One region of the Shigella sp. SIG6 genome, then DNA from elsewhere that is predicted to be linked to it. Evidence: predicted binding sites of a transcription regulator. Region 1 holds the regulator's gene; each other region holds the start of a gene.
What was found. Region 1 encodes LexA, which represses DNA repair genes until DNA is damaged. Its sites were predicted from a motif close to TNCTGTATGTACATACAGNA; they were not measured.

Region 1 (2,271 bases):
CACATAGCGCGGCAGTAGCGTGCCGTCGATTTCCAGCGGCTCTAACGGGTCAGGCAAATCATGTGCCAGACACTGGGCGCGCAACGTCAGCAAATCTGCTTTCGAGTTGTACGGTAAAACGTACATAATTGGACGAGAGGTATCCAGCCCCAGTTCCGGGGCAGGATCTGCCGGAATAGACTTGCTTTTTACCAGGATGCTTAATGGTAAATTCAGTAATTTGTAGTAAATTCGTGGCCAGCCGGACATAAACGATGTAAAGCCTCTGGTTAATAATGCAAATGCGCGGCAAGGATAGCAGAAAGTCATGGGAAATTCTGTGGTATCCGCTCATGTTTCGCGCGGCGTTACGCAAACCCGAATCATCGGATTTAACGGTACACTGATATTGACGCTCATAATGTAAAAAGGTTCTTTCAATGGCCAATAATACCACTGGATTCACCCGAATTATCAAAGCTGCTGGCTATTCCTGGAAAGGTTTACGCGCTGCATGGATCAACGAAGCGGCATTCCGTCAGGAAGGCGTAGCGGTATTGTTGGCGGTGGTCATCGCCTGCTGGCTGGATGTGGACGCAATTACCCGCGTGCTGCTTATCAGCTCCGTGATGCTGGTGATGATTGTGGAAATCCTCAATAGCGCCATCGAAGCAGTGGTTGACCGAATTGGCTCTGAATACCATGAGCTTTCCGGACGCGCAAAAGATATGGGATCCGCCGCGGTGCTGATTGCCATTATCGTCGCCGTGATTACCTGGTGCATCCTGTTATGGTCGCATTTTGGATAACCCTTCCAGATTTCGATAAATCTCTGGTTTATTGTGCAGTTTATGGTTCCAAAATCGCCTTTTGCTGTATATACTCACAGCATAACTGTATATACACCCAGGGGGCGGAATGAAAGCGTTAACGGCCAGGCAACAAGAGGTGTTTGATCTCATCCGTGATCACATCAGCCAGACAGGTATGCCGCCGACGCGTGCGGAAATCGCGCAGCGTTTGGGGTTCCGTTCCCCAAACGCGGCTGAAGAACATCTGAAGGCGCTGGCACGCAAAGGCGTTATTGAAATTGTTTCCGGCGCATCACGCGGGATTCGTCTGTTGCAGGAAGAGGAAGAAGGGTTGCCGCTGGTAGGTCGTGTGGCTGCCGGTGAACCGCTTCTGGCGCAACAGCATATTGAAGGTCATTATCAGGTCGATCCTTCCTTGTTCAAGCCGAATGCTGATTTCCTGCTGCGCGTCAGCGGGATGTCGATGAAAGATATCGGCATTATGGATGGCGACTTGCTGGCAGTGCATAAAACTCAGGATGTACGTAACGGTCAGGTCGTTGTCGCACGTATTGATGACGAAGTTACCGTTAAGCGCCTGAAAAAACAGGGCAATAAAGTCGAACTGTTGCCAGAAAATAGCGAGTTTAAACCAATTGTCGTTGACCTTCGTCAGCAGAGCTTCACCATTGAAGGGCTGGCGGTTGGGGTTATTCGCAACGGCGACTGGCTGTAACATATCTCTGAGACCGCGATGCCGCCTGGCGTCGCGGTTTGTTTTTCATCTCTCTTCATCAGGCTTGTCTGCATGGCATTCCTCACTTCATCTGATAAAGCACTCTGGCATCTCGCCTTACCCATGATTTTCTCCAATATCACCGTTCCGTTGCTGGGACTGGTCGATACGGCGGTAATTGGTCATCTTGATAGTCCGGTTTATTTGGGCGGCGTGGCGGTTGGTGCAACGGCGACCAGCTTTCTCTTTATGCTGTTGCTGTTTTTACGCATGAGCACCACCGGGCTGACTGCGCAGGCTTATGGTGCCAAAAATCCTCAGGCATTAGCCCGTGCGCTGGTGCAACCGTTGCTGTTGGCGTTGGGGGCCGGGGCGTTAATTGCGCTGTTGCGTACGCCGATTATCGATCTGGCGCTGCATATTGTTGGCGGTAGTGAAGCGGTCCTGGAACAGGCGCGGCGCTGGCGACGGTTATTGCGGAATATGCAACATTGCTGATTGGTCTGCTAATGGTGCGTAAAATCCTCAAACTACGCGGAATTTCCGGCGAAATGCTGAAAACTGCCTGGCGAGGAAACTTCCGTCGCTTGCTGGCGCTTAACCGCGATATCATGCTGCGTTCGCTGTTGTTGCAACTCTGTTTCGGCGCGATCACCGTACTTGGTGCGCGACTGGGGAGTGACATTATCGCTGTTAACGCGGTTCTGATGACGCTACTCACCTTTACCGCCTATGCGCTTGATGGTTTTGCCTACGCGGTTGAAG
Region 2 (2,271 bases), on a different contig from region 1:
TGTCGAGATTTGGCGTTACGCCTTCAAAATAGGTGGTCAGCAGCAGTTTCACCTGTCCCTGGAGCGCGTCGTAAGCGGGTTTGTATGCGTCCAGCCACGCCTGTGGTAGTTCCAGTACCAGCGCGGGTTCATCAATCTGTACCCACTCGATGCCGCGTTTCGCCAGTTCTGCCAGCACTTGCTGATAAACCGGCAGAATGTCGTTCAGCAGGCTAAGGCGGTCAAACTGTTCACCTTTCACTTTCCCCAGCCACAGGTAAGTAACCGGCCCCAGCAGCACAGGCTTAACGTTGTGGCCCAGCGCCAGCGCCTCGTCCACTTCCTCCAGCAGCTGCGTCCAGGTCAGTTTGAACTGTTGGCCTTTAACGAACTCCGGCACCATGTAGTGATAGTTGGTGTTAAACCATTTGGTCATTTCCGCTGCCGCCGCAGGTTCGCCAGTCGGCGCACGTCCACGACCAATACGGAACAGGGTGTCGATATCTACCGAACCGTCTTTGTTCTGATGACGTGGCGGAACATTACCCAGCAGCAAACTGGTGGTCAGTACATGATCGTACCAGGCAAAATCGCCCACCGGCAGCAGGTCGATACCCGCTTGCTTTTGTTGATCCCAGTGACGAGCACGCAGTTCACGCCCTACTGTCAGCAGTTCTTCACGCGTGGAGTTCCCCGCCCAATAACTTTCTTGCGCTTTTTTCAGCTCGCGACGCAGGCCAACGCGAGGGAAACCGAGGGTGTGATTCAATATTGTCATTTTTCTTCCTCTAATTATATGTAAATCCTATGGATTTTGAATTTAGGGAAGGCGGCAAGTTTATTCATCGCCGGGAGCTTACTGAAGTAAGTGACCGGGGTGGAGAAACGCAGCCAACGCACCATAAATTTAAAAGACGAAGGATTTTAGCCGTCCAGATGTTTACACATCCATAATTGGCGGTTACTGTATATTCCTCAAGCGCAAATTATTCATGCCGAAGTGAAGGACTTTCATGATCGAAGTAAAACACCTGAAAACGCTACAAGCGTTGCGGAACTGCGGCTCGCTCGCAGCCGCTGCGGCAACGTTGCATCAGACGCAATCCGCCCTGTCTCACCAGTTTAGCGATCTGGAACAACGCCTTGGCTTCCGGCTATTTGTGCGTAAGAGCCAGCCGCTACGCTTTACACCGCAGGGAGAAATCCTGTTGCAACTGGCAAACCAGGTGCTGCCGCAAATCAGCCAGGCACTGCAAGCCTGCAATGAACCGCAGCAGACGCGTCTGCGCATTGCCATTGAGTGCCATAGCTGTATTCAGTGGCTGACACCCGCTTTAGAAAATTTCCATAAGAACTGGCCGCAGGTAGAGATGGATTTTAAATCGGGCGTGACGTTTGACCCGCAGCCCGCGTTGCAACAGGGCGAGCTGGATCTGGTGATGACCTCCGATATCCTGCCGCGCAGTGGCCTGCATTATTCGCCGATGTTCGATTATGAAGTACGCCTGGTGTTAGCACCTGACCATCCACTGGCGGCAAAAACGCGTATTACACCGGAAGATCTCGCCAGCGAGACGCTATTAATTTATCCGGTGCAGCGTAGTCGACTGGATGTCTGGCGGCATTTTCTTCAGCCGGCAGGCGTCAGCCCGTCACTGAAAAGCGTCGATAACACCTTATTGTTGATTCAAATGGTTGCCGCGTGGATGGGTATTGCCGCGCTACCGCATTGGGTAGTAGAGAGTTTTGAGCGCCAGGGTCTGGTGGTGACCAAAACCCTGGGCGAAGGCTTGTGGAGCCGACTGTACGCCGCCGTGCGCGATGGCGAGCAGCGTCAGCCAGTTACGGAAGCGTTTATTCGCTCAGCGCGCAATCACGCCTGCGATCATCTGCCGTTTGTGAAGAGCGCGGAGCGACCCACTTACGATGCACCCACAGTGAGGCCAGGATCACCAGCGCGCCTGTAATAAACGTTGGCCAGTGCGGCTGTTGGTGCCAGATAGCCAGGTTTACCAGCAGCCCTGCCGGAACGTGCATATTATTCATAATGCCCAGCGTTCCGGCGTCCACCTGCGTCGCGCCGTAGTTCCACATAAAGTAGCCAATCCCGGAAGCCACCACGCCAAGAAACACCAGAATGCCCCATTGCAACGTGGTTTGCGGCATTTTCTGCGCATTTCCCAGCAAGAACCATGCAATTACCGCCACCAGGAACGCGCCAAGATAGAACCACGCAAAGGCGTTATGCTGCGGCATCGGGCGAGTTTCCATCAGGCGTTTGTAACCCACCAT
Region 3 (2,271 bases), on a different contig from region 1:
CCTTCGCGCTCTTCCCGCGTCGCCCATTTGGTCACCGGCGCACCGGAAGATTGCGCCAGAGACGCCAGCCGCCAGAGTTTGCTTTGCACCTCAAACATCCCCAGCGCGCGGTTCATCTGTAAAATCAACCGATGCAGACGCACAATATCGTGGCTGCCGGTTTTCTCACTTAAATCGTTAAGAAATAACTCCGCCAGACCACGCAGCATCTCGGTGAGTTTTGCCAGCCGCTGGCAGATCTCCAGCAATTCATCAGGCAGTTCGCCCATCGCAAAACGGTGCTCTGCCTCCTGCCCGGCAGGCATGTAGAGATTGAGAATGTTGTTTAACGAGGCGATAAGCTCATACAACTCTTCACAATGCGCATTCAAACGTTCAGGGATCGCCAGCGGTGGGATGGTCTTCGGGCGAAACTGCTCCATGCAGGTAGCGACCAGTTTCGTGAACAAGTCCAGCTGTAGTCGATACCAGGGCGCGGTGATTTCAGTGCTCATCTCCAGCGCATCCCGGGCCACATCTGGCAGGTGATGACCTTCGTCCAGCACCAGCAGCAGATTTTTCGGGTCAGGCAGTACGGCTTCGCTTTCCATCGCCGCCATCACCAGCGCATGGTTTGCCACCACCACTTCCGCTTCCTGAATCTCCCGACGAGTAACAAAAAACGGGCATTCACGATAGTAGTAACAGTTACGGTTGAGGCAGCTGGCTTTGTCGGTACTCAAACGACGCCAGAGATCATCATCTATAGCGATATCCGTATGATCGCGCAGACCATCCCATTTATAAGTGTCGAGATCGCCCTTCAGCTTCGCACAACGTTTTTGCTCTTCCTGATTATTTGGCGTCAGTTCGTCGTCAAGAAACGCCAGCAGATCCTGTTGCGTGGGTTCAGTGCTGGCGAGCGCCGTCAGATTACGCGGACAAACGTAGCGCCCACGCCCGAAAGCGGCAGTGAATTTAAGATCGGGAATGATCTTTTTCAGCAGCGGTAAATCTTTGCTGTAAATCTGATCCTGCAACGCCACGTTGGCGGTACTCACCACCAGCGTTTTTTGCTCTTCGCGGGCAATGGCGATGCCGGGGATCAAATAGGAGAGCGTTTTCCCAACGCCGGTGGGGGCTTCAATCGCCAGATGCCGCCCTTCTTCTCCGGCCAGCGTTTTGGCGACGTCCGCAATCATCTGCCGCTGCGGCGCACGGGGAATAAAGTCGGGGATCTGTTCCTGAAGCGCCTTATACCAGGCGGCAATTTGCGCTTTAAGCGCGGCGGTTAATGCCATGAGAAAACCTGAAATACTGTATAAACAGCCAATATTGTGGCATTTTTCGGTTTTCAGGGGTAATGGTTTTTCTGTTTCTGGAAAGCGGCTCGCAATAACCACCAACATAATGCGGTTTAATGCCCGTTCGAGCACAAAGGATCCAACACGTCATGCAAGACACCATCATAAATTTCTACAGCACCAGCGATGACTACGGTGATTTTTCTAACTTTGCCGCCTGGCCCATCAAGGTTGACGGGAATACCTGACCCACCTCCGAACACTATTTTCAGGCACAAAAATTCCTTGATGAAAAATACCGCGAAGAGATCCGTCGGGTTTCTTCCCCCATGGTCGCCGCTCGCATGGGGCGTAATCGTTCCAAGCCACTTCGTAAAAACTGGGAGTCGGTTAAAGAACAGGTGATGCGTAAAGCACTTCGCGCTAAATTCGAACAGCATGCAGAACTGCGTGTGCTCTTGCTGGCAACCGCGCCCGCAAAACTGGTTGAGCATACGGAAAACGATGCTTACTGGGGAGACGGTGGTAATGGTAAGGGCAAGAATCGACTGGGCTACCTTTTAATGGAGTTGCGCGAACAATTGGCTATAGAGAAGTAACGTCTCGGTGGCTTATGGGCGGTAAAACAGATAAATTTTTTCCCGTGTTCTCAAATTGCTGACAAGTGCTTGTTGTGAAATGCCGGATGCGGCGTAAACGCCTTATCCGGCCTACAAAAGCATGCAAATTCAATATATTGCAGAGTTCACGTAGGCCTGATAAGCGTAGCGCATCAGGCAGTTTTGCGTTTGTTCATCAGCCTGATGCCGGGCATAGCCCGGCATAAAAGATTACTGCGCAGCGGCAGGTTTACGCGGACGGCGGCGACGTTGTTGTTCGCCTGCCGGTTTGGCATCGCCGAGGCGGCGAGACGGTTTTTCTGCAGGTTTCGCGCTTGCAGATTTTGCGCCACCTTCCCCACGGCGTGGTTGCTGTTGACCGCGACCAC

Region 2: metR (HTH-type transcriptional regulator MetR) is a predicted target of LexA. The motif match lies at 942-961, and genes of this name have one in related genera.
Region 3: dinG (ATP-dependent DNA helicase DinG) is a predicted target of LexA. The motif match lies at 1,295-1,314, and genes of this name have one in related genera.

The regions. Positions count from the first base shown of each region.
Region 1 is NZ_JBQZXC010000053.1:16,084-18,354, reverse strand. It holds gene plsB (glycerol-3-phosphate 1-O-acyltransferase PlsB) at 1-249, opposite strand, end outside; gene dgkA (diacylglycerol kinase) at 420-788, shown strand; gene lexA (transcriptional repressor LexA) at 898-1,506, shown strand; partial or broken gene dinF (MATE family efflux transporter DinF) at 1,579-2,271, shown strand, end outside.
Region 2 is NZ_JBQZXC010000033.1:10,816-13,086, reverse strand. It holds gene metE (5-methyltetrahydropteroyltriglutamate--homocysteine S-methyltransferase) at 1-757, opposite strand, end outside; gene metR (HTH-type transcriptional regulator MetR) at 993-1,946, shown strand; gene bioP (biotin transporter) at 1,834-2,271, opposite strand, start outside.
Region 3 is NZ_JBQZXC010000066.1:6,840-9,110, forward strand. It holds gene dinG (ATP-dependent DNA helicase DinG) at 1-1,280, opposite strand, end outside; partial or broken gene ybiA (N-glycosidase YbiA) at 1,400-1,882, shown strand; gene rhlE (ATP-dependent RNA helicase RhlE) at 2,114-2,271, opposite strand, start outside.